DNA from 3 places in the Planococcus sp. PAMC 21323 genome. Region 3 is predicted to be linked to each of the others. Evidence: riboswitches for the same ligand, from Rfam matches in the RefSeq annotation. Region 3 holds a riboswitch; each other region holds the start of a gene.

Region 1 (8,027 bases), 1.2 Mb from region 3:
AATTAAAATTCCGTGACGCAAAAATTGTCACTTTGCATTCCGAAATGAAAAAAGACGAACGTAAAAAAGCATTAGATGCTTTCCGTAAAGGAGAAGTAGCGGTATTAATCGCAACCGAAGTAGCAGCTCGTGGATTAGATATTGACTCAGTTACACATGTTGTCCATGTAGATGTTCCGCAAACAATTGAGCAATATTTGCATCGTTCAGGCAGAACAGGAAGAGCAGGAGCAGACGGTGAAGTGTTGACTTTATTAGCCTATGCTGATGAACGTCATTACAAAAAATTCACGAAAGAATTGCCATCTAAACCTGTTCAAAAAATAATTCATGGTGGAAAATTAATCGAAGGCTCGAGCAAAACGATTGCTGCAAAGGGGAATAAACGATGAATTTTCAAGAAAAGCTTGATCAATATGCTGAGCTAACAGTTTATGTAGGATTAAATGTTCAAAAAGGACAGTTTGTTGTCATAAATACAACGACAGATACACTCGAATTCACACGACTTGTTGTCAAAAAAGCATACGAAGCGGGTGCAAAGCGTGTTCAAGTAAACTACGAAGATCCAGTTCTGACGCGCACACATTTTGAATTAGCACCAGAAGATGCTTTTAAAGATTTTCCACAATGGTCTGTTGTTCAACGAGATGAAGTTATTAACACAGGTGGTTCATTCCTATGGATTGACGCAGAAGATCCAGATTTACTAACCGGGATTCCTGCGAAGCGTTTAGCTGACTGGCAAAAAACTGCTGGAAAAGCATTAGAACGTTATCGTCAAGCGGTGGGGACAGATAAAATAGCTTGGTCGATTGTAGCAATTCCATCACCAAAATGGGCACAAAAAGTATTCCCAGGATTACCTGCAGATCAACAAATGGAAGCTTTATGGCAGGCGATTTTTAAAACTGTAAGAATTGGTGAAGGCAATGCCGTGGAAGCATGGAAAAATCATATTGCGTTCTTGGAAAAACGTGCTGCTCAATTAAATGATAAGCGTTTTGTGAAATTACAATATAGTGCTCCTGGAACGGATTTAACGATTGAACTTCCAGACAAGCATATTTGGATGACAGGTGCGTCAAAAACACCTCAAGGCAATCCATTTATCGCAAATATGCCAACAGAAGAAGTTTATACTGTGCCTTTAAAACATGGTGTAGATGGGACTGTTCGTAACACCAAGCCTTTAGTCTATCAAGGCAATGTTATTGATAACTTTACGCTGACTTTTGAAAAAGGGAAAATAGTTAATGCACATGCAGAAACGGGACAAGAACTTCTTAACGAAATGATTAGTGCAGATGAAGGAGCGGCGTATTTAGGCGAAGTGGCATTAGTGCCGCATCATTCACCGATTTCCGATTCAAATATATTATTTTACAATACGTTATTTGATGAAAATGCCTCGAATCATTTAGCAATTGGCGACTCTTACCCAACCTGTTATGAAGGTGCTCATGATTTAGAGCGCAATCAATTAGCGGCAATTGGATTAAATACGTCAATTGTTCATGAAGACTTTATGATCGGCAGTAGCAGCATGGATATAGATGGCGTTAAGGCAGACGGTTCAAAAGAGCCTATTTTCCGAAACGGAAACTGGGCATTCTAAGAGGTGATAGCAATGAAGAAGTATTGGATTTCAGCTTTAACTGGATTGCTTCTTCTTAGCGGAACAGTTCAGGCAAAAGCTATGATAAATGCTCCTATAAATTACGTGGCAATCGGCGATTCTTTAGCAGCCGGACAAACGCCCACGCGAGAAATAGACAGTGGTTACACAGATTTAATCTCGCAAGAACTTATGCGTAATCAGTCGGTTGCATTCTATTCCAAGAATCTTGCATTTCCAGGTTTCACAACAACTGATGTGCTAGCCAGCATCAAAACAGATGAGTCAGCGAAAATGTTAGCAACTGCAAATCTTATTACCATATCAGCAGGCGCAAATGACTTATTGCGCTTAGTACAAAATGATCCGACGCAAGGGTCTTTGTCTTTCCAGCAACGTCAAGTAGATTTTGCTCTTAATGAGGCACGAAAGAATATGGAATCTATCTTAACAGAGCTTTCAGAGCAATCGCCAAATGCCGCTGTTTATGTAATGGGATATTATTTTGCTTATCCACATGTCCGTGAGACGCAGAAAAATGGAACGGGCAAGCAACTGGATCGACTAAATGAAATCTTAAAGCAAACAGCTGAAAAAGCAGGAGCTGTTTTTGTTTCGGTAGATGAATCTTTCGGTGATGATGCTGAAAGCAAAATCCCGAACCCTGCTGATGTTCATCCGAATCTAATTGGTTATCAGACGATGGCAAATGCATTCTTCAACGAATACCAAGAGGCATGGAGCGTAGAGGATTTTGAGTTACCACCGCCAAATCCATTGTCTTTTGAAGAAATTATGGAAGCAGAAGACCAAGAAAGTCCAGAGAGTCAAGAGAGTCGTGATGCTGAAAAAACAGCACAAAGGCCATCAGATCGAAGTGAAAATAATTATTTGGCATTGAGAGAAATGTTGCCTTATAGTTAACAACCTCAATTTAACTTTAAACATGAAAAAGCGGTCCGGTAAACATACCGGACCGCTTTAATATTAGCGTTTTTTACTACGAGTAGTAGATTGTGTTGACGTAGTTTGCGTTGTTTTGCCTTGTTTTCTTTTGTTTAATACTTTACGAATTATCGGATATGCGATAGGTCCGTATTTAATAGCGGATTTTAATAATCTTCCTAGAGCCATTTAAATCTCTCCATTCATAAGCTTGATATTCTTTAGTTCCCCAAATGTAGTAGAAGCAAACCTATTTAGTATTTTGTGCGTGAGATAGCAAAATATTTTTATAAGCATGAACACTTGAAATCAATACATACTCAGCATTGCCATGCCAGTCATCTCCTGTTGGACCAAATTCAATCGCTCCTTTTCCACCATTTATCGCAGCATAATAACGTGTATCAGCAGCCCCATGCTGACCAAATAAAATTGCTTCTTGATCGGTTGTTGAGAAAATTGCTTTTTGTAAGCTTTGAATATATGGATTTTCTTTTGGTGTTGTTAATGCAGGCGTAGAACCCGAAGCTTTGTATTCCATATCTACTCCAACTGTGTCGGCCACACCGGCTAATTGGCGGACAATTTCATCTTTATCTTGTCCTGGCATAAAGCGAATGTCATATGACATTTCACAAATTGCAGGGACTACATTGTAACGATCACCTGCGTTTATAATAGGTAAGTTTACAGAAGGTTGATCATAGTATTCAGTTGACTCTTTTCGGAAAGGTAAGTCCGCAATCCCTTGATGAAATTTCATAGCGGATTCAATGGCATTAATACCTTCCCAAGGCCGGCTACCATGAGCAGGTTGCCCTTTAAAAGTCATGTCCATTCGCAGAATACCTTTAGATTGCAAACCAATTTTTAATCCAGTTGGTTCTCCACAAATAACAAAATCACCATGGTAGCCTTGTTCAACTAACCATTTTGAAGTGTTTCGTCCACCAATTTCTTCGTCTGTCACGATATGTAATTGTACGTTACACGTTAATTTTGAACCATCGAGTTCGACAAAAGCTTGCATCATTGCGGCGACACCAGCTTTCATATCAGCAGAGCCTCGTCCATATAAACGATCCTGTTCTTCTACCGGTAAAAATTGATCTTCGTTACCCGGCACAACATCCACATGTCCATTCCATACAATTGTTTCAGTGCCTTGACCTTTAGCTGCGGTCAACATTAGATACCCATTGTTGTCATGTATGGTAACATCTGCACCTTTATCTTTTAGCCAGTCTGCACAAAATTGCAGAGCCTCGTTTGCGCCTTCTTTCGTATCGCTTTGAATTTTAATCAGATTTTTTAATAGTTCAATCATTATTTAATCGGCAGACCTAAAACCCGGCTGCCTTCACCACCTTTCGACTTTTGTTTCTAATCCTTACTTTACCCTACGAATGCATGTTAAAACAGCCTTGCTAAAAAGTAGCTGCTTGTGTACAATACAAATGAAAGTCAACTATTTGTATACACCACAAGGGGAGCTTTAGCTGAGAGTGAACATCCGTTCTTACCCTTTGAACCTGTAAGTTAACACTTGCGCAGGGATGTGGATAGAAACCGGCCCTTACAACGGCGCCAGGCTCTGTCCTGGCGTCGTTTTTAATATGGTTTTATTCACGGCCCTTCTGGTGATGTGCACAACACATAAGGAGGAAGTCATGAGAAACAAAAAAGTATTATTAATGATGGAAATCGCAATTTTTGCAGCTCTTGGATTTGTTTTAGATTTTATATCGTTCAAGATGCCACAAGGTGGTTCAGTTAGTTTAGTAATGATTCCAATTGTCTTAATCGCTTTTAGAAGAGGAGTTGGAGCAGGTGTTTTAACTGGCCTATTGGTCGGCTTACTACAAATTGTTTCTGGCTTTATCTCAGTAACTCCTTTATCGTTTGGTTTTGTTGTTATGCAAGTGATATTAGATTATCTATTAGCATACGGCGTAGTAGGACTAGCTGGCGTTATGCGTGCAAAATATTTGCACCATGCGGAATCGAAACAAACAAGAAAGATGCTTATCGCTATTGTGTCGGGTGTTCTCATAGCATCGGTATTGCGTTATATCGTACATGTAGTCACAGGAATACTGTTCTTCGGCATGTTTGCTGAAGGCAATGTGGTGATTTACTCTGCTGTTTACAATGCCACGTATATGATTCCTGTATTTTTACTTGCAGCCTTTGTGTGTTCAGCGCTTTTTGCAGCTGCTCCGAAATTGGTGAATGCAGAAGCTTAATAAGGAAAGGCTGTCTTCGGGCAGTCTTTTTTCTATTTATCGCAAGAAGAAATCCAAACAGGACGGAAGCCTCTGTTTTAATTTTGTGGTATAATTCTTGAATAGAAAAGCTTGAAAGAAGGGTATTTAATGATTGCAACTACTGAAAAAGATATTGAAATGTTAAAAAAAGCTGGCCAAATGGTCGCTGAAATTCGAGAAAAGATGAAAGCTGCAACAAAGGCTGGAGTCACTACAAAAGAAATTGATGAATTGGGCGGTAAATTATTTGCAGAACTTGGTGGCGTATCTGGACCGAAATCAGAATATGATTTTCCGGGATATACATGCATCAGCGTCAATGAAGAAGTGGCTCACGGCATTCCAGGGAATCGTGTAATCCGAGACGGAGATATCGTGAATATTGATGTTTCTGGTTCATACGAAGGATACTTTTCCGATACAGGAATTTCGTTTGTAGTCGGTGAAGGTCATGACGAGAAAGAAAAAATTTGTGCCGCAGCAGCATCTGCTTTTGATCGTGCAATGACGAAAGTTAAAGCAGGAGCAAAACTTAACCAAATTGGTAAAGCAGTTGAACGCGAAGCAAAAGAGCAAGGCTTGTTCGTGATCAAGAACTTGACGGGACATGGCATTGGTAAATCGCTTCACGAGGCCCCTCAGCATATTCTAAATTATTACGATGCCTGGGAAACAACGATATTAAAAGAAGGCATGGTACTAGCAGTAGAGCCTTTTATCTCTCAAAAATCAGAACATATTATTGAGTCAGGTGATGGCTGGACATTTATTACACCAGATCAATCGTTAGTTGCACAAATCGAGCATACCGTTCTTGTCACAAAAGGTGAGCCGATTTTGCTAACAAAATTGGACAACTAACCCATTTTATTACACCAATTAAAAAACCTGCGAACAACTCGATTATACGAGCTTGTCCGCAGGTTTTTAATTCATTAATGTTCGTTTTTTTATGAGCAAAATACCTGTTAAAATTACACCACTTAAAAAAAGAGAAGCAGTTGTTACTAACATTTCATCAGTTCCATGTTTGATAGCAATTCCGATAAATGCCCAAATAAAGACTAAAGCAAAAGGAATGTCCATATGATGAAAGCGAATATGCAAAGCAAGTGCGGTGGCGACAGTTAACATAATGACTGTCCATAATTGATCACTCAAACCCCAGCCACTCCAATTATAATAAGTTAAAACGAAACTGATATTGGCAATAGTTGCTACGCTGATCCATCCTAAATTAATCGAAATTGGTAGGCGCTCAGTTAACGATTTTTCTGAATTTCCATATTGTAAATATAGGAAGATCAAGGCAATTAAATAGCCTAGCATTGCAATGATTGATGAGGCAAAAAACTCGTAATGCCACAATAGTAGCCAACTGATATTAAAGACACAACTTAATGTGAACATCAGGGCAGTGGTATATGAAGGAGATTGTCCCTTACGTAAGCGCACCCAGAATGCAATGATCCAAACAGCTAACAAAAGATAGATGATGCCCCAAATTGAAAATACATAACCGGCAGGCGTAAACAGGACCGAAAGTCGATTAGACAGTTCGCCTGTAGTTTGGCCATTTAATGGCAAGGTGTTTGCTAAAGTATTCATAACAACTACAGCAATAAATGCAATTGTCATAAGTAAAACACGGATCATACAAAATCCCTCCCTTACTCAAGTATACCTGTCGCTGTTTCAATCAACAATTAACCTTTTCCAAATAAATTCCTAAAAATGTCGATAAGGTGAAGTGTAGCAAATTTAAAGGGAACAATATTCCAGTTTCTGAATGAGAAATGATATACTTATAAGTGTTTTTAGAAAATTTGGTTTACCAGGGGGCATTACAATGACAGTGAAATATCCAGAAACATGGGATTTAGATACACTATTTCCAGGGGGCAGTGAATCTAAAGAATTGCGGTTACATATGAACCAAGCAAAAACGATGCTTACTGAGTTTGAAAAATTAGTGCAAAGCTTTAGCGTACCTACTGCAAAGGAAGATGCTCAAAAAGTTTTTGATTTGCTAGAAAAATTAAGCGAAGTGATGAGGCATCTAAGTCAATCGGGTGCATTTATCGGGTGTTTAATGGCGCAGAATACACAAGATAAAAAAGCTGGAATTCTAGAAAGTGAAGCGGCTTCTTTATCAGCTCGTTTTCAGAATTCTTTTCAAAAAATCCAGCAAGATTTAACAAAGACTGAAGACGAAGTATGGACACAGTTAGTAAATGAAGAATTGCTGCGAAAATTTACATTTGTATTGAATGAGTGGCGAGAAGAGGCTAAACAGCTACTTTCTGAAAAAGAGGAAAGTTTGATTACATCGTTAAGTACTGATGGGTATCATGGATGGGGCCAATTATACGATATGCTGGTTGGCGAAATTAATGTCACAGTAACTGTGGATGGAAAGACAAAATCATTATCGGTTGGACAAGCGAATAATTTAAGCTCTCATAAAGATCCAGCTGTTCGCCAAGAATCTTATGAAAAACTAGAAGAAGCTTGGACGGAAAAAGAAGAATTTTTTGCAAAAACGCTAAATTCTATTGGAGGATTCCGACTCGAAATTTACAAAAAGCGCGGATGGGTAAATGTTTTACAAGAACCCTTGCATATAAACCGTATGAAGCAAGAAACATTAGATGCTATGTGGGGAGCAATCAGCAAAAATAAACAACCATTTGTCGATTATTTAGCTAAAAAAGCTGAGTTGCTTGGCAAAGATGGTTTGGACTGGTATGACGTAGATGCTCCAGTAACCGAAAGTACTCAGCAACTTTCCTACCAAGAAGGAGCAGAATTTATCTTAAAGCAATTTGGTAAGTTTGGTCCTGAATTAGAGTATTTTGCAAAACAAGCGTTTGAAAAAGGGTGGATTGAAGCGGAAGATCGTCCAAACAAACGACCAGGTGGTTTTTGCACAGGTTTGCCATTAAGTGAAGAGTCGCGTATTTTTATGACTTATAGCGGATCTATGTCGAACGTGGCTACGTTAGCACACGAACTCGGTCACGCTTTCCATTCTTATGCACTACGACCTGTACATTCGTTAAATCGTTCGTATGCCATGAACGTAGCAGAAACAGCTTCTACATTTGCGGAAATGATCGTTGCAGATGCCGCAGTGAAAAATGCGCAGTCTAAGGAAGAAAAAATCGCTTTACTAGAAGACAAAGTTCAGAGAAGCG
Region 2 (8,027 bases), 1.2 Mb from region 3:
AAGCATAGCAGCAATCGCAACGCGTCTTTTTTGTCCATGGCTAATTGCGAAGGGATGGTCTTCGCGAATTTGTTCAAGGCGTAAACGAATCATTAGTGAAGAAATTTCCGACATACTTGAACTAGAAGAATAAGAGACTTCTTCTTGGACTGATTGCGTTAAAAATAAATATTCTGGTGATTGCGGCACATAGCCGGTACCTTCCGATTGAATTGTTCCAGTTGTCGGTTTGTAAATGTCGCATAGTGATTTAACTAATGTCGATTTGCCACTACCATTGGGACCCGCCACTACAACGATCTCACCACGCTGCACAGAAAACGATAGTGGTGCCAGCAATTGCTTATTCTTGATTGTGACAGATAATTGCTCAACAGTTAAAGCTGTTTGTGGTTGAATTGCAGTTAAACGATCTGGAAATAAAATCGGTTGTTTTATTGTGAATAGATGATCTTCTTTGATAGATCCGTTTTCATTTAATTGGATTTCTCGGTCGAAAAAGTGACCCCAACTATCTAACCGATGTTCAACTGTAACGATAGTTAACTGAGTTTTAATCTGCAATTCTGTAAGCCAATCTACAAATTGTTTAGCTGTATATGGATCTAAATGCGACAAAGGTTCATCGAGTAACAACACTTCGGGGTCCATAATAAGCGCACAAGCTGTTGCAACCCGCTGTTTAATTCCTCCTGATAAAGATTGGATAATTGTGTGCCGTAAATGAGTAAGTCCAGTCAATTCCAGCACTGATTCGATTCGCGCATCCATATCGCCAAAAGGAACTTGCAAGTTTTCTAAAGTAAAAGCAAGTTCATCTTCAACGGTTGGCATGCAAAACTGAGAATCGGGATCCTGAAAAACCGTTGCAACGCGGTGATTGATCTCGCCAGGTGCATAATTTGTTGCTGATTTACCGAAGAGAAGGATGTCTCCATCTACTATGCCGTCACAATTATTGGGATACAAACGATTTAATAAATATATGAGGGTGCTTTTACCGCAACCACTTGCACCAGAAATGACGAGTTTTTCACCTTTAAATACGGTGAAAGAGATGTCTTTTAATGTTGCCATTTGATCTTCTGGAAATCGAAACGACAAATTGTTTAAAGAGAAAATCTCTTTACGCATTCACATCACCTTTATTCGAACGTGCAATGGCATATCCTCGCAAAGAACCTGTCGCAAGTAGAGCATCTCCGATATACTTACCACCGATTCCTGCGATGATGGCACCACTTAGCACGCGTATAGTAAACATTAATGCAACAAATGATGGATCAAGTGCAGCATAGCCTGAAACAAAGTAACCATATATAAAACTAAAAACCGCTGAACCGATACCTGCAAGCATCAATACCAAAATATTAAAATGTTTGTAGCCAGTTAATGCAAATGCTGCTTCTGCGCCAAGTCCTTGAACGACACCGGTTAAAATTAAGCGAGGTCCTACAGCGTTGCCAATTAACACTTCGATGGCAGCTGCCATGGTTTCTGATAGAAAAGCTGCGCCGGGTTTGCGGATGATGTACATGCAAATAATTGAAACGATAAACCAAATGCCAAACATCCATTCATATGCAAGTGGTCCAATAATCGCTGCCCAAATATTGGCAGCGTGAACAAATAATAAATAAACAATGCCAAAAACAACGGCAAATAACGACATTAAAACAACTTCTTTTAATTTCCACGTTTTAAGCATATTAAGCACCTCCATGAGATGGGCTATTAATGCTCATCGATACGGTCATGACTAAATGGCGGTGATCCTCTGATCGTGCATTTGTAAATGCATCTTCATAAAAAGCAAAGACGTCGTGAATATCACCATGAATGCCACTCGCATAATGCATCGAGTCGTTAAAAACGCCTAACTGTTTAGCACGGTCCACTTCGCGGTAAATCACGGCCATATAATCAGGGTTGTTCATTGGGTACAGCGCAAATTGCGAAGAAACGTATTGTTTTGTGTCGTCGGTGTTCAATAACATATCGTCTTTTTCTAAAAAGACATCACCTGACGAATCACCCGGACAGCCGATTGAAAAGGTACCAGATAAGGCGACGTGTTCGCCAGTTTTTGCTGCATGTAAGGCTAGAGCTTTAGCAACGTTAAAAACGTGAATTTGTTTGCCACGAATAACAGTTGAGACATCATCTGTATGCATCCATACGTTTGAAGTGTCTGTTTCGTTTAAAGCTCCTTTTATTACGCTAATAAAATCTCCTGTCATCGGATGTAACGAAAAACGAAATCCGACGATTGGGCTAGTGCCGCATTGCAATGGTTCCATGTAAAACTCCTCCTTAAAAATGTGCACAAAAAAGACCGCATCCGTGAAGATGCAGCCATAATCTACAAATAATCAAAAAAGGAATTATTTCAGAAATGCGCCGCACTTCCTCACGCAGGTATTATCCTGATCGAGTTTTGAGGGATCGAAGCTTGCGCTTGCATCTCAGCCAAAGTGGGCACCCCTAGTGCAGAAAACGGTATGCGGTTTTTGTGTTCGGGTTGTTCCCGATGAGTTTAGTGTAGAGGAAGTGGAGAGGGATGTAAAGAGTGAGTCAGAAAAATATCCAGAGTGTAGAAGATTGAATGGGGTCTGGAAACGCTTCGGCCGCTTTGGGCATGGCTCTCGCACTAAGCCTGGAAATGCATCTGTCTTAGTGGTTCGCCTAGCCCATGGACGCGCCAGCGCTAAGAGAGTTACTAGGAGAAACGTCGGTTCAGTCCAAATAATATTATATGATGAAAGTGAAGTAAATATAAAAAATGGGAAGTGAAAGTTTGGGTTTCACTTCTCATTTTTATTAGTTTTTGTGTAATTTAACCATTAGTTTTACTACTAGCTTGCAAAGTGCTTCGAACAATAGCAGGCCGCGTTAATGAAAATAGAGCGCAGCCAAGTGCAATAAGAACAATAATGGCGCCGACATAAGGCATGCTTGAAACTGAACCAGTTTGTGATAATGCGATACCACCGATTGCAGAACCTAGAGCAATTCCAACTTGGAGAGCTGAGTTATTAAAACTTTGCTGAACATCTGAAGTTGCTGGGTCTATTTCGATTAAATAGCTTTGCTGAGGCGGAGCTAAACTCCAGCTAAGTGCTGCCCATATAACCATAACTGGTAAGAATACGACTAATGAAAACGTGCTGAGTGGTAGTAAAAATAATGAAACGGCGAAGGCTGAAATAACGATGATAATACTTTTTTTCGAACCTATCCAATCTGATAACGCGCCACCGATCGCGCCACCGCTAACTGCTGCAATACCAAACAATAAATAACAAACACTAACCCAGAAGGAGTTTAAGTTAAGAATGGTTTCAAGAAATGGTGTGAAATAAGCATAGACTGTGTAATGTCCCGCAAGCATAAACATTGTTGCGAGGTGGGCAGTTCCGATTTTTGCACTAGCAACGGCTCTGAGTTGTTGCTTTAATGGTACTGCTGTACCTCCTGGAATTGGTTGTATATAGAGCGCAATCAATACCATCGAACCGATCGAAAGTAATGCGATGCCAAGGAAAATAACACGCCATCCGAACAAGTCTGAAATGACAATACCAATTGGCACGCCAAGAACGAGTGAAGAACTGATACCCATGAAGATGAAGCCAATTGCTTTGGCACGGTAAGGAGGCTCAACAATTTTTGCCACAATAGTAAGCGATAATACAACGATAAGTGCAGTGCTTGCAGCGGTTAAAACACGTGAAATCATCATCCAGGTAAAATCAGGACTAAAATAAGTCATGATGTTTCCGAGGAAAAAAATGAACATCGCAATCAAGTACACTTTTTTACGTTCAAATTTGCTAGTCGCAACAAGCAAGATAGGACCTGCAATGGCAATAATCATCGCAAAAACGGTAATTAACTGACCAGCTGAGCTTAGAGATACATCAAACTCTGCAGCGATTGTCGGCAAAATTCCTCCGATAATTAGTTCGACAAGTCCCACAGCAACTGTGGATAAAGCTAAAATATACACTTTTAAATTCATTGCTTTTAACGCTTCCTCTCTTCTTTGCATTTGTAATAGATTTAAGGTTTGTTAAAAACACAAAAAAATCCTGATTACAAAAAACGAACAAATCGTTTTCTGTAATCAGGATTTTGAGGTTCCTGGTAGAGACCCCTAAGCCATATTCTTAGGGTTATACAGATGCATATAGTTTATTTCTTAGGAAATCTTACTATAAACAAAGTTTTTCTGCAAGTGCGGTAGAGCATTAGTATCAATACTGTTGTAAAATATTAGTAATGTTAAAAACTTGGATTTAAAAAGTGGTATTAATCGGATAAGGAGGATAGCGATGCCAGAAGGTTGGAAGTTAAAAGAGGGAGCAGCTACTTATAGTTCTGTTTCAGACGATGAGGTATGGGCTGTATGCATGAAAGTATTGTCTACTCAGTCGGTTAAAACAACTTCTTATAAGTACGCATTGTTGAGAGCTATTCTCGAAAACCTTTATAAAACGAATGATAATCTAGAGTTAAACTTTAGCCAAATAGCAGAGTCTTTTGCCAGGTTGTACTGGAATTTAGTTGTTCGAAATGGCTATTCTCAAGGGCATCAAACGAGTATTGAGAAGGTGTTAATGGAATTCGAACTTGAGTTTTCTATTCCAGAAGGGGTTTCTTTTGACGGGTTACAAAAAAAGCAACAAGAAGAATTGATTCGTCGTATAGAAATTAGTATTTTACGTAAATATGTTGTAGGTGCGCTGTACGAGGATACGAATGGAGTATTATACGGTTTTTCTAAAAAAAGTCGTTTAATAGGTTTGACTCCAGCAAGCTATGAGTTTTTACTGAAATACCAAACAACTCTTTTTAAACTAATCAATTATGAATTGGCAAAGTTTTTAGAAAAGAAAAATCCGGATCTAACTCAAGGCATGTTACTGCATGAAATTGAAAACATTACGAAACGCGAGTCGTTAAAACAATTTCAGCAATTGATAGCCGAGCATTCTGGTGACCAGTGTTTTTATACAGAACAACCATTATTGAGAGCTCCACGGTCGATAGCGGTAGATCATTTTGTCCCTTGGAGTTTTGTTCATAGTGATGAATTGTGGAATTTTGTATTAACTTCTTCGAAAATTAATTCTCGTAAGGGCAGTAAACTTCCTGCGGAGCGGTACTTGGGTAAATTGCATGAGCGAAATCTCTTGTTCAAACAAAGTGGCAATGTTTATGTTAAGCAATATATGGACAACTACAGTTTCCATCAATTCGAAAAACTTTATCATTATGCAGAGTTAAATGGTTTTGAAAAAGGTTGGGTACCATAAAATTAGAATTAGCAGAATAAGGTTCAACCCAAGTTAAATATCATGGGTTGAACCTTATTCTTATAAATCACTATTAATATCTTGAGTTGATTTTTTTCGCTTAATATAAAGGTTAATCATTTCGATATCATCTTTGGTCAATGTATCAACTTCTTCAATGGTTTTAAGAATATCAAGCAGTTGCTTTTCATGATCTTTTATGACTTCTTTATTAAAAAAGCTAGTGATGGAAGATGTCAATGTACCAATAATACCAATGCCCAGCATCATGAGAACCACTGCGAGTATGCGACCAATTGGAGTTTCTGGAGACAAGTCTCCGTATCCTACCGTAGTGGTCGTAACAACAGCCCACCATAGTGCATCAGGAAAGCTTTCGATTGATGGTTCTAGAATAACAATCGGTATTGGAATCAGAAATAAGAGGATTAATGAAACAATCAAAACCTTTTCCAATCCATTTGTTTTGAGTAATTTGTATACTGGGATCATATAGCGTGAACCAATGCCAACTAGGCGAACGATGCGCATTAGTCTAGCAATACGTGCAGCTCTAAAGAGTGCATCAAAAGGAATTATGGCAATCAATTCAAATGGGTGCTTTTTGATATATGTCCATTTGTTTTTCGCTTTCAATAACCGAACGGTATAATCAATAACAAAAATAATCCATATCAACCGATCAAGTAGTAGGAAGTTTTGATCTTCTGAAAAAGCAAAAAAGATTGATATTAGAATTAGGATAAACATAAAGCTCTCGTAAACTATTACGCCCTTTTTCATTATATTACTCCTCCGTTATATATGTATAATTGATAAGTGAGTTTAGTCATTTAGTTTAAGTACATAGTTTAACTTTAACGTAATTGCATACGAGTTTGTGAATTTTTTCATTCGATCGTTGTATCTATTAAAAGTATGTAACCAAGGATGGAGAGAAAGAAATGACATTAAAAATAGTGCGAAACGATATTACAAAAATGACTACCGATGCCATCGTCAATGCTGCGAACGCTAACTTGAAAATGGGAGGTGGGGTATGTGGAGCTATATTCACTGCAGCCGGGTCTCAAGTTTTACAAGAAGAGTGCGATCAAATTGGTCATTGTCTTACGGGAAGCGCAGTGCATACAAAGGCTTTTTCGCTAAAAGCCAAATACATTATCCATACAGTCGGACCTGTCTGGCAAGGTGGGCAAAAAAATGAAGCGGAATTACTACGAGATTGTTACTTGAGTTCGCTTGAATTGGCTCAAAAACTGGGTTGCGAATCGATTTCTTTTCCGCTTATTTCTACAGGAATTTTCGGCTATCCAAAAGAGCCCGCCTTGAGAATTGCAGTTTCAGCTATAGAGTCATTCTTAAAGACTCATGAGATGGATGTTTGCCTTGTAGTATTTGATAAGCAATCTTATAAGATCAGTGGACAACGCTACCAATCGATTGCAACCTTTATTAACGAAAATGAAGTACGAACTTTAGAGAAAAAGCACACGCAGTATCGTCAAACGAATAAATTAGAAGTCGAATCTTATATTCAAGAAAGTGCAAAAATTAGTTTAGATGATTTCTTAGATAATATCGATGAATCTTTTTCAGAACGGTTGCTTCGATTTATAGATGAAAAAGGCATGACGGACAGCGAAACATATAAAAAAGCGAATATCGACCGAAAGCTTTTTTCTAAAATACGCAGTTCACCTGGATACACGCCGTTGAAAAAAACCATTATCGCGTTTGCGGTGGCTCTCGAACTAAATCTTACTGATACGGAAGACTTGCTCGAAAAAGCGGGGTATAGATTATCACGCAGTCATAAATTTGATTTAATTATTCTTTATTTTATCGAAGAAAAAAATTACAATGTTCATGAAATAAACGAAGCATTGTTTGCTTTTGACCAAGTACTGCTTGGTGCCTAATATGTCGCTTTCATAGCGACCTATTTATTTATGGATAGTCGTATCCTTAAGTTGTGAAAAAAACTTAAGGAGGAACTTGTAATGAAAAATGAAACAACAGAATTGATTTTCATTCTTGATAAAAGCGGGTCGATGGCAGGGTTAGAACAAGATACAATTGGCGGTTTTAATGCATTGCTTGAAAAGCAACGGAAGCTCCCCGGAGAAGTTCGTGTCACGACGGTATTGTTCAATCAGGGCTATGAGTTGCTACATGATCGAATTCCAGTATCAGGCGTCGCTCCAATGACTAGTGTGGATTATCAAGTTGGTGGAATGACGGCATTGCTGGATGCAATCGGTTCAACAATACAAAAAATAAGTAATGTCGAAAAAAATACCATCCAAGAACAGCAGGTAGATAAGGTAATGGTCATCATTACTACAGACGGTATGGAAAATTCAAGCTGTGAATACTCATATAAAAAAATTCATGAAATGATTGCTATGAAGAAAAATACAGCAGATTGGGAGTTTATCTTTCTTGGAGCAAATATCGATGCAATCGCCATAGCTCGTCAATTTGGAGTAGGGGAAGATTTCGCAGTCAATTTTCATGCTGACGCTAAAGGCACACAGCTTAATTACGATGTGATGAGTGAGGCAGTCGCTTCTTACCGTAGAGATGGCAAGATAAATCGCAGCTGGAAAGAGGATATTGAACAGGACTTTAAATCTCGAGCGAAGAAAAAGATCTAACAGGTTTATGACCTACTGGTAACGATTGTGATAGTGTCATAATCGCAAA
Region 3 (8,027 bases):
AGCTTTTTCATGCTCTTTTTCAGCTTTTTCTTCTTGTTTTTCTTCTTTTTTCATTGCCTTTTCTTGCTCTTTTACTTCTTTTTCAATTGCTTTTTCTTGTTTTTTCACTTCTTTTTCTTCTTGCTTTTCTTCACGTTTTGCTTTTAGTTCATCCGCTTTTTCTTTAACGGTTTCAGTATAGTCATTCGCTTTTACTTTAGCTGTTTCTGTATAGTCAGTTGCTTTTTCTTTTAACTGATTTACTTTATCCTTTACTTGGTCAACAGCTCCGCCTGAACCTTCAGCGTTTTCTTCTTTTAAGGCAACTGCTTTTTCTTTAACAATTCCTTGAAGTTCTTTACCACTCTTCGGTGCTAATAAAAGCCCCGCCGCTGCTCCAATAATTGCACCAGTTGCAGCACCAGCTAAGAAACCTCCACCTCCGCCACTTTCTTTGCGGTCAGTTTCAGTAGATTGTGTATTTTGGATTTTACCACCGCGCACTAGACGCTCTTCTACTTCTTCTACGATTTCATATAATGTACGACCTTTAGCTTCAACAAGCGATACGCTCATGTGGTAGTCAGCTAAATCTGCCTGATCTCTGACAACGATCACGTCATAATCAGTCGAATCTGATTTTTCTTCAAGCATATCTGCCTGATACCCTTTTTTCTCTAATGCTTCGCGTACTGATGTAAATGGATGCTCAACTGCAATTTTTACCATACTCTTCCATCTCCCTTTATCAATGTCTATATCAATTATTGTTCCCTATTTGGGGAATAATAAACATTTACGGAATCTTCAATTTCATTGCCAGACTTGAATCGTATTTACTTTCTTCAGTCGTGCGACCACTAGTGCTCCTAAAACAGCACCGGTAAGACTAGAGATGAAAAAAGGTGGGATAAAAAAGAAGGCTCCAAATTCGGTTCCTAATAACAGACGAGCATAAGGTACTGCAATGAGAGATGCTATTAAACCTGTTCCTATTACTTCTCCTATTGCAGCGAACCAAATTTTTCCGAACTTAGCGTACATAATACCAGCCAAAAGGGCCCCAATCATGCCTCCTGGAAAAGCTAATAGCGAACCTGTACCAGTCAATACACGCACAACTCCGGTAACAAATGCGATGATTACTGCTGGACCTGGACCAAAAAAGACTGCTGCAATGACATTAACTGCATGTTGAATGGGATAAGCGCGTGCAATGCCCGCGGGAAAATACACAAAAGCAGAACCGGCAACTCCTATTGCAACGAACATAGCCATTAAGATTAGTTTTCTCGTATTCATCTGCCAATACCTTCTTTACTAGAATGTTGGAAAGCTCCTACTCGTTCAGCAATATCTTTAGCACTCGCTATTGCTGAAATAACCGCAACACCTGATACGCCAGCCTTCCATACTTGGTCAGCGTTTTCTGGTGTAATTCCACCGATACCCACAATTGGCAATTGAGGAAATTCACGTTTGACTGCCATGATTTCTTTAACACCCGCAGGCTTTTTGGCATCCGCTTTTGAAGTCGTCCCAAAAACCGGGCCCATGCCAACATAATCTGCACCAGCTTGGATAGCCGCTCTTGCTTCATCTACAGAATGAACAGAAACACCTAATAGTTTATTTTCCCCAATCAGTCGGCGCACTTGAAGAGCTGTTTCATCATCTTGACCAACATGAACACCGTCAGCACCGATGCTACATGCTAATTCGATATCATCATTAACGATGAAAGGGACTTTATAGCTTTGACATAGTTTTTGACAATGCAACGCAAAGTCGTTTAAGGCTGATCCCGTTAAAGATCCCTCTCCCTTTTCACGCAGTTGAAAGTGGGTAATGCCTCCTTCGAGCGCTCTCTCTAATACGACCAAAGGGTCTCTTGCTCCTGAATTTTGAGAACCCATTACAAAGTAAATTGCTGGTTTATTGGAAAACCTCAATTTTATTTACCTCCGTTTTTTCGTGTCTTCTCAGTTGATAAGCCCCGTGATTTGTAGGACCATGACCGTTACCAATATTCAATGGATCGCTGAGCGCTGCTTGGATAAACTCCTTCGCCGTCAAAATGGCCGCTGTTAGCTCTTGTCCTTTTGCGAGCTGTGCCGTTACAGCCGCTGCAAATGTGCATCCAGTGCCGTGCGTTTGGTTAGTCTCTATACGAGCAGATCGGTATACCGCTGTTTCCCTATTGATATGCAAAAAATAATCTTCTGCATAGTCTGGATCTGTACTATGGCCACCTTTAATGACAACCGATTGTGCTCCTAACGACAAAATATGTTCTGCTGCACGTCGTCGGCTAAAGACATCCGTAATAGAAATGCTCGTTAAAGCTTCTGCTTCCGGAATATTAGGTGTGACTAATAAAGCTAGCGGTAATAGATGGGTTTTTAATGCTTCTACCGCAGCAGGCTGCAATAAGTTCGCACCACCTTTCGCAATCATGACAGGATCTACAACTAAATTTCCCCAGCCAAACTGTTGAATCATTCTCGCTGTTTCTTGAATAATTTCTGGGTTAAACAACATACCTGTTTTCACTGCAGTTACGTCAAAATCACTGCCTATTGCCTCTAATTGAGTTTGAACAGCTTGCTTTGACATGGGATAAATCGCGCTAACACCCAGTGTATTTTGAGCAGTGACTGCGGTAATTGCTGAAGTCCCGTAAACGCCCAGCTCTTGAAAAGTTTTCAAATCCGCTTGGATGCCCGCTCCTCCTCCAGAATCTGAACCCGCTATAGTTAAGGTTTGTGGTGTTTTCTTCATACCGTTTCCTCCTGTAAAGAAATTCGTTTTTGTACTTCTTCATCTGTCAGGCTCGCTAATTGATTTAGAAAAGCTAGTTGAAATTCTCCAGGTAAATGTGCTTTTTGACTTGCTTGTTCACCCGCAATTGCGTAATCGCGTAAAACATCACAGGCGATTTCCACCGTTTTTTTAGTAGACACAGCAAGTCCAGCCGCAACGGCACTACTTAATAAACACCCTGTTCCTGTAACAGATGTCATCACCGGATTTCCAAAAGGAATTTCACGGACAACTTCCCCATCCGTCACGATATCTACAGGCCCTGTGACCGCTATGACTAATTTAAGTTTTTTTGCAGTGGTCATAGCCAGATTTTTAACGTCTAGAGAGCCTTCTCCGGCATCAACACCTTTTGACTGCCATTGTTCACCAGCTATCGCTGCGAGCTCTCCTGCATTGCACCGAAGCACATTTACGTGTACAGACTCTAAAATTTCACGGACAGCTTTTATTCGAAAGTCACTGGCCCCTGCTCCAACAGGATCTAACACTACTGGAATGCCTAATTGGTTGGCTTTTTTGCCAGCAATCAACATACTTTTAAGCGATTCCGTATGGAGAGTTCCGATATTTAAAGACAAAGCTTGTGATAAAGCAGCTAGTTCCGCCACTTCTTCAGGTGCTTCTCCCATAATCGGAGAAGCACCTATTGCTAATAGGCCATTTGCTTGAAAATTCGACACTACATGATTGGTGATGCAATGAACAATCGGTGCTTTTGCTTTTATTTGATGGAACACGCTACACACCTACTTTATCTACAGCGTCAATCGCCCAGGTTTCTTTTCTCCACGCTTGGTCCCAAAAGTTTAATTCGTAATAACTGCTCTTTTGGAAATGGTCTTTTAGTTCTTTGCGTCGTGCTTCTGGTAATTCTTCCGCTAACCGATTCATCCGGTCAATTTGTTCGTTAACGAGTTCTCCAAATTCTTCGGACCCGTAAGTCTCAATCCAACGGTCATAAATCGGATGATCAGGTTTTGCATGTTTCAATCGCTCACCAATTTCGTAATACAACCAGTAACAAGGCAATATGGCTGCTAATACATCTGCTAGTTCCCCTGCAGATGCCCGGTACATGTGTGATACGTATGCGTAAGCAGTAGGAGAAGGTTCGAATTGGGACCAATCTTTTTCGGTCACGTCTAAAATTTTCATAAAGGATTGATGTAAAGACAGCTCAGCTGTGCTGGTATGTGAGGCGTGAATCGCAAAACGTTGTGTGGTTTCTAAATCTTTTGCTTTAGATGCACCCAGCGCCTGGATTTTCGCAAAATGCGATAAATAATAAGCGTCTTGCATGACATAAAAACGGAATATGTCGACCGGTAATGTCCCGTCTTCAATTCCCTTAACAAACGGATGATCAAAACTTGCCTGCCATAAGTGGTCACATTCTTTTCTTACTTCTTTACAAAAAGTCATTTCTCCATCTCCTTTTTTGTGCTTGTACACAAAATAAAAACACCGCTCCCCAGTGAAGGGAAGCGGCGTGTGCAGTCGATAAGAAAATAGCAGACGGTCCGCCACTTCCCTCCGCTGGTATGATCCAGATCAGGTTCAAAGGGTCCGAGCTTATGCTCGTCTCAGCCGATATCCGGCTCCCCTAGTGGTGTTTTTATTTATGTTTTCGACATCACTATATCATAGATTCTGATAATTCTATAGTCTTTACAAAGTTCTTTTTGGTATTTTTGGATAGAATTGCGTATACACATGACTAGCATGCTCTAAAATGTTACTTCATAAATACGGTAATATCATTTTCATTTTTCTCCACCAACTTTTCTACCAAGTTCATATAATCTTCCCCAAATTCCTCCATCCATTCGAGGTCACTAATATCTCCACTCCCTAATTTCTCCTCAAGATACGCATTGATGTAAGCATTTTGTTCGTTAATTTTTTTAGCGTATTGTGTTTGGAACTCCTCAGGTGACATATCTAGTTTTTTAGCTTGAGCTATAGCATATGCACGTACTTGCTTACTGCCGTCATCTTTTGTATTTTCAGGAGGAAGTTTTTCAAAATCATCATGGTTTTTTTCTCCCGTCAACTGAGCAGAAATATCAAGGTCCATTTCCTTTACCTCTTGTTTGATCAACTCTACTTGTATTGCTGAATCTAAATAATTTAATGCCGCATCATCAGGATATAGAAATCGTAAATCCCCTATTGTAATTTCGTGGTTGTTTACGATAGCGGCCACTTCATCGTCCTCGTATGTTGAAATTCCGCTACAACTAGCTAACATAGTCGATCCAAGTAAAACCGCTATGCACAGAATCTTTTTCAATCCCCCACTTCCTTTCCTAACGCATGATCAATAAACTTCTACTTATAGAGTTTATACGTTTTTAAGGTTCAGAAAGTTTCGTTAACTGAAAATAAGATCCTAATTTTTAACACAAAAAAACGCCCCTGAAAATTCAGGAACGCTTGAGTTTATTAAACTGTTACTTCTTTTTTATCTTTTTTAATTTGTTTGCTTCGTAATTGACCACAAGCAGCATCAATATCTGCACCTTGCTCGTGACGTACGCCACAGTTAATACCTTTTTTCTTTAATGCATCATAAAATGCACTGATTGCTTCTGGTGTACTTTGTTGATATTGATCGTGCTCATCAACTGAGTTGTATGGAATCAAGTTAACGTATGACAAGTGACGCTTATCTTCTAGCAATTTTGCTAATTGATGCGCTTCTTCCACATGGTCATTCACATCACGCAATAAAATATATTCAAACGTAATCCGACGGTTGGATTTCTCCAAGTAGTAATCGATAGAAGCCATTAACTTCTCGATTGGATACGCTTTGTTTATTTTCATAATACGTGTGCGTAATTCATTTGTTGGCGCGTGAATCGAAATTGCAAGGTTAACTTGCAAACCTTCGTCTGCGTAATCGTAAATTTTTGGTACAATCCCACTCGTTGATACAGTAATGTGGCGAGCTCCAATTGCTAAGCCTTTTTGAGAGTTGACAACGTTTAAGAAGCCCATCAAATTCGTATAGTTATCGAATGGTTCACCGATACCCATAACAACGATATGACTTACACGCTCGTCTTTTTGTTGTGCATCAAAATGCGCTTGTACTTGCATAATTTGCTCAACAATTTCGCCCGCGTTTAAATCGCGGCTCTTTTTCAATAGTCCGCTGGCACAGAAACTACAGCCAATGTTACAACCAACTTGAGTGGTTACACATACAGAATTTCCGTATTTAAAACGCATCAATACCGTTTCAATCAAGTTGCCATCTTGCATTTGGAAAAGAAACTTAATCGTTCCGTCTGCAGATTCTTGTTTAACCGTTTCTTTTAACGTACGAATCAAAAAATTGTCTTCAAGCAGTTGAATGCATTCTTTCGAAAGGTTATTCATTTCCGCAAATTCAGTGACACGTTTAATATACAACCAATCCCATACCTGCTCCGCACGGTATTTTTTCTGGCCATTTTCTAAAAACCATTCTTTTAACTGGTCTATCGTTAATCCATAGATGGAATTTTTCATTTTAGAACCCTCATTTCAAATTTCACAATTGCTTATTATAATACTAAAAATAACGCTTGACAACAACTATTTTTGTTTAGACAGAAAAATCTGATTAAAAAACCGAGTTATATCAGGGGTTTAAGAATTGGCTTGGGTAAAAAGAAACGAATCTTCTAAGCTCAATTTCCTATTCAAGGAGGTGGAAATGAAAAAACCAGGCGCTTTTCGCGGACCTGGTTTTAGTGGATTATAAATTTATTGAACTCCACGGGTGCTCCCGCTTTTCTTGTCTAGCTCCGACTCTCAGATTCTAGGGTCATAAGCCACTCTAGCTGTGCGGCTGGAAACACGCCGCTGCGCCAGAGCGTCTTATGCCCGTCGAATCTACACGAGAGTCTCCGCTTTTCTTGTCTAGCTCCGACTCTCAGATTCTAGGGTCATAAGCCACTCTAGCTGTGCGGCTGGAAATACGCCGCTGCGCCAGAGCGTCTTATGCCCGTCGAATCTACACGAGAGTCTCCGCTTTTCTTTATACTAATTGCTCTTTTTTCTGTAGCATGGTACCGTTTTTCGCTAAGTCTGCATGCCACGAAAATGCTTTTTCTAATACATGTGGTGTTTGTCCGCCACGTGTTAGCGCTTCTTCATAATACTCGCGAAGTTGAGCGCGGTACATCGGATGTACACAATTAGTCAATATCACTTCTACACGTTCACGCGGTGCAAGTCCACGAAGATCGGCATAGCCTTGTTCTGTCACAACTACATCGACATCGTGTTCCGTGTGATCTACATGCGAAACAAAAGGGACAACACTTGAAATGTTGCCATCTTTCGCAATTGATTTCGTCACAAAAATCGCCAATCGAGCATTACGAGCAAAGTCACCTGAGCCGCCAATCCCATTCATCATTTTCGTACCCGAAACATGTGTTGAATTAACGTTTCCATACATATCAAATTCCAAAGCCGTGTTAATCGAAATCAACCCGAGTCGACGAATAATTTCTGGGTGATTGGATATTTCTTGTGGGCGCATTACGATTTTATTTCGGTAGTTTTCAAATTCGCCGTAGACTTGTTTCATTTTCGGTTCGGATAAGGTGATCGAGCAACAAGATGCAAAACTTACTTTTCCAGCATCGATTAAATCAAAAACGGAGTCCTGCAATACTTCTGAGTACACTTCTAAGTCCTCGAATTCAGAATCAATCATGCCATGTAATACGGCATTCGCGACCGATCCAATACCGGATTGCAATGGAGCCAATTTCTTCGTTAGACGACCTGCACGGACTTCCGAACGTAAAAATTCAAGTAAATGATCAGCCATGATTTTAGTTTCTTCATCGGGTGGCACGATGTTTGACGGAGAATCCAACTGTTCAGTGAAAACAATTCCACGGATTTTTTCCATATCGACTGGAATACCTTTTGTTCCAATACGCTGATCAGCTGCTGTCAATGGAATTGGCAACCGCTCACCTTGTTTGCCCGTATCATAAATATCATGAATGCCTTCAAACAATTCTGGCTGGGCCGTATTTATTTCAACGATGATGTTTTTTGCGTGCTTGGCAAAAACCGCAGAGTTTCCTACTGAAGTTGTCGGAATGATCATGCCATCTTCTGTAATCGATAACGCTTCCACTATGGCAAAGTCAATCGCCTCTGTAACTCCTGTGCGAATCCATTCTGCCGTATGGGATAAATGATGATCC

What was found. A riboswitch is a leader RNA that binds a small molecule or an ion and turns the genes downstream of it on or off. The one in region 3 is predicted to bind thiamine pyrophosphate.
Region 1: it holds a riboswitch for thiamine pyrophosphate, as region 3 does, so the genes downstream of both, thiT (energy-coupled thiamine transporter ThiT) here and tenA (thiaminase II) in region 3, are expected to answer to the same signal.
Region 2: it holds a riboswitch for thiamine pyrophosphate, as region 3 does, so the genes downstream of both, PLANO_RS08170 (YkoF family thiamine/hydroxymethylpyrimidine-binding protein) here and tenA (thiaminase II) in region 3, are expected to answer to the same signal.

Annotation. Positions count from the first base shown of each region.
Region 1 is NZ_CP009129.1:790,326-798,352, forward strand. It holds gene PLANO_RS03895 (DEAD/DEAH box helicase) at 1-392, shown strand, start outside; gene PLANO_RS03900 (aminopeptidase) at 389-1,618, shown strand; gene PLANO_RS03905 (SGNH/GDSL hydrolase family protein) at 1,631-2,542, shown strand; gene PLANO_RS16055 (hypothetical protein) at 2,606-2,752, opposite strand; gene PLANO_RS03910 (M20 family metallopeptidase) at 2,814-3,890, opposite strand; TPP riboswitch at 4,040-4,137, shown strand; gene thiT (energy-coupled thiamine transporter ThiT) at 4,234-4,809, shown strand; gene map (type I methionyl aminopeptidase) at 4,939-5,691, shown strand; gene PLANO_RS03925 (V-type ATP synthase subunit I domain-containing protein) at 5,758-6,486, opposite strand; gene PLANO_RS03930 (M3 family oligoendopeptidase) at 6,680-8,027, shown strand, end outside.
Region 2 is NZ_CP009129.1:1,615,474-1,623,500, reverse strand. It holds gene PLANO_RS08180 (ABC transporter ATP-binding protein) at 1-1,134, opposite strand, end outside; gene PLANO_RS08175 (ECF transporter S component) at 1,127-1,708, opposite strand; gene PLANO_RS08170 (YkoF family thiamine/hydroxymethylpyrimidine-binding protein) at 1,710-2,300, opposite strand; TPP riboswitch at 2,391-2,496, opposite strand; gene PLANO_RS08160 (MFS transporter) at 2,837-4,021, opposite strand; purine riboswitch at 4,104-4,203, opposite strand; gene PLANO_RS08155 (HNH endonuclease domain-containing protein) at 4,335-5,318, shown strand; gene PLANO_RS08150 (potassium channel family protein) at 5,379-6,101, opposite strand; gene PLANO_RS08145 (macro domain-containing protein) at 6,263-7,240, shown strand; gene PLANO_RS08140 (vWA domain-containing protein) at 7,322-7,978, shown strand.
Region 3 is NZ_CP009129.1:2,813,291-2,821,317, forward strand. It holds gene PLANO_RS13870 (YkuS family protein) at 1-708, opposite strand, end outside; gene thiW (energy coupling factor transporter S component ThiW) at 793-1,281, opposite strand; gene thiE (thiamine phosphate synthase) at 1,278-1,931, opposite strand; gene thiD (bifunctional hydroxymethylpyrimidine kinase/phosphomethylpyrimidine kinase) at 1,915-2,760, opposite strand; gene thiM (hydroxyethylthiazole kinase) at 2,757-3,542, opposite strand; gene tenA (thiaminase II) at 3,544-4,227, opposite strand; TPP riboswitch at 4,317-4,420, opposite strand; gene PLANO_RS13900 (hypothetical protein) at 4,541-5,098, opposite strand; gene rlmN (dual-specificity RNA methyltransferase RlmN) at 5,251-6,324, opposite strand; gene PLANO_RS13910 (succinyl-CoA:acetate CoA-transferase ScpC) at 6,836-8,027, opposite strand, start outside.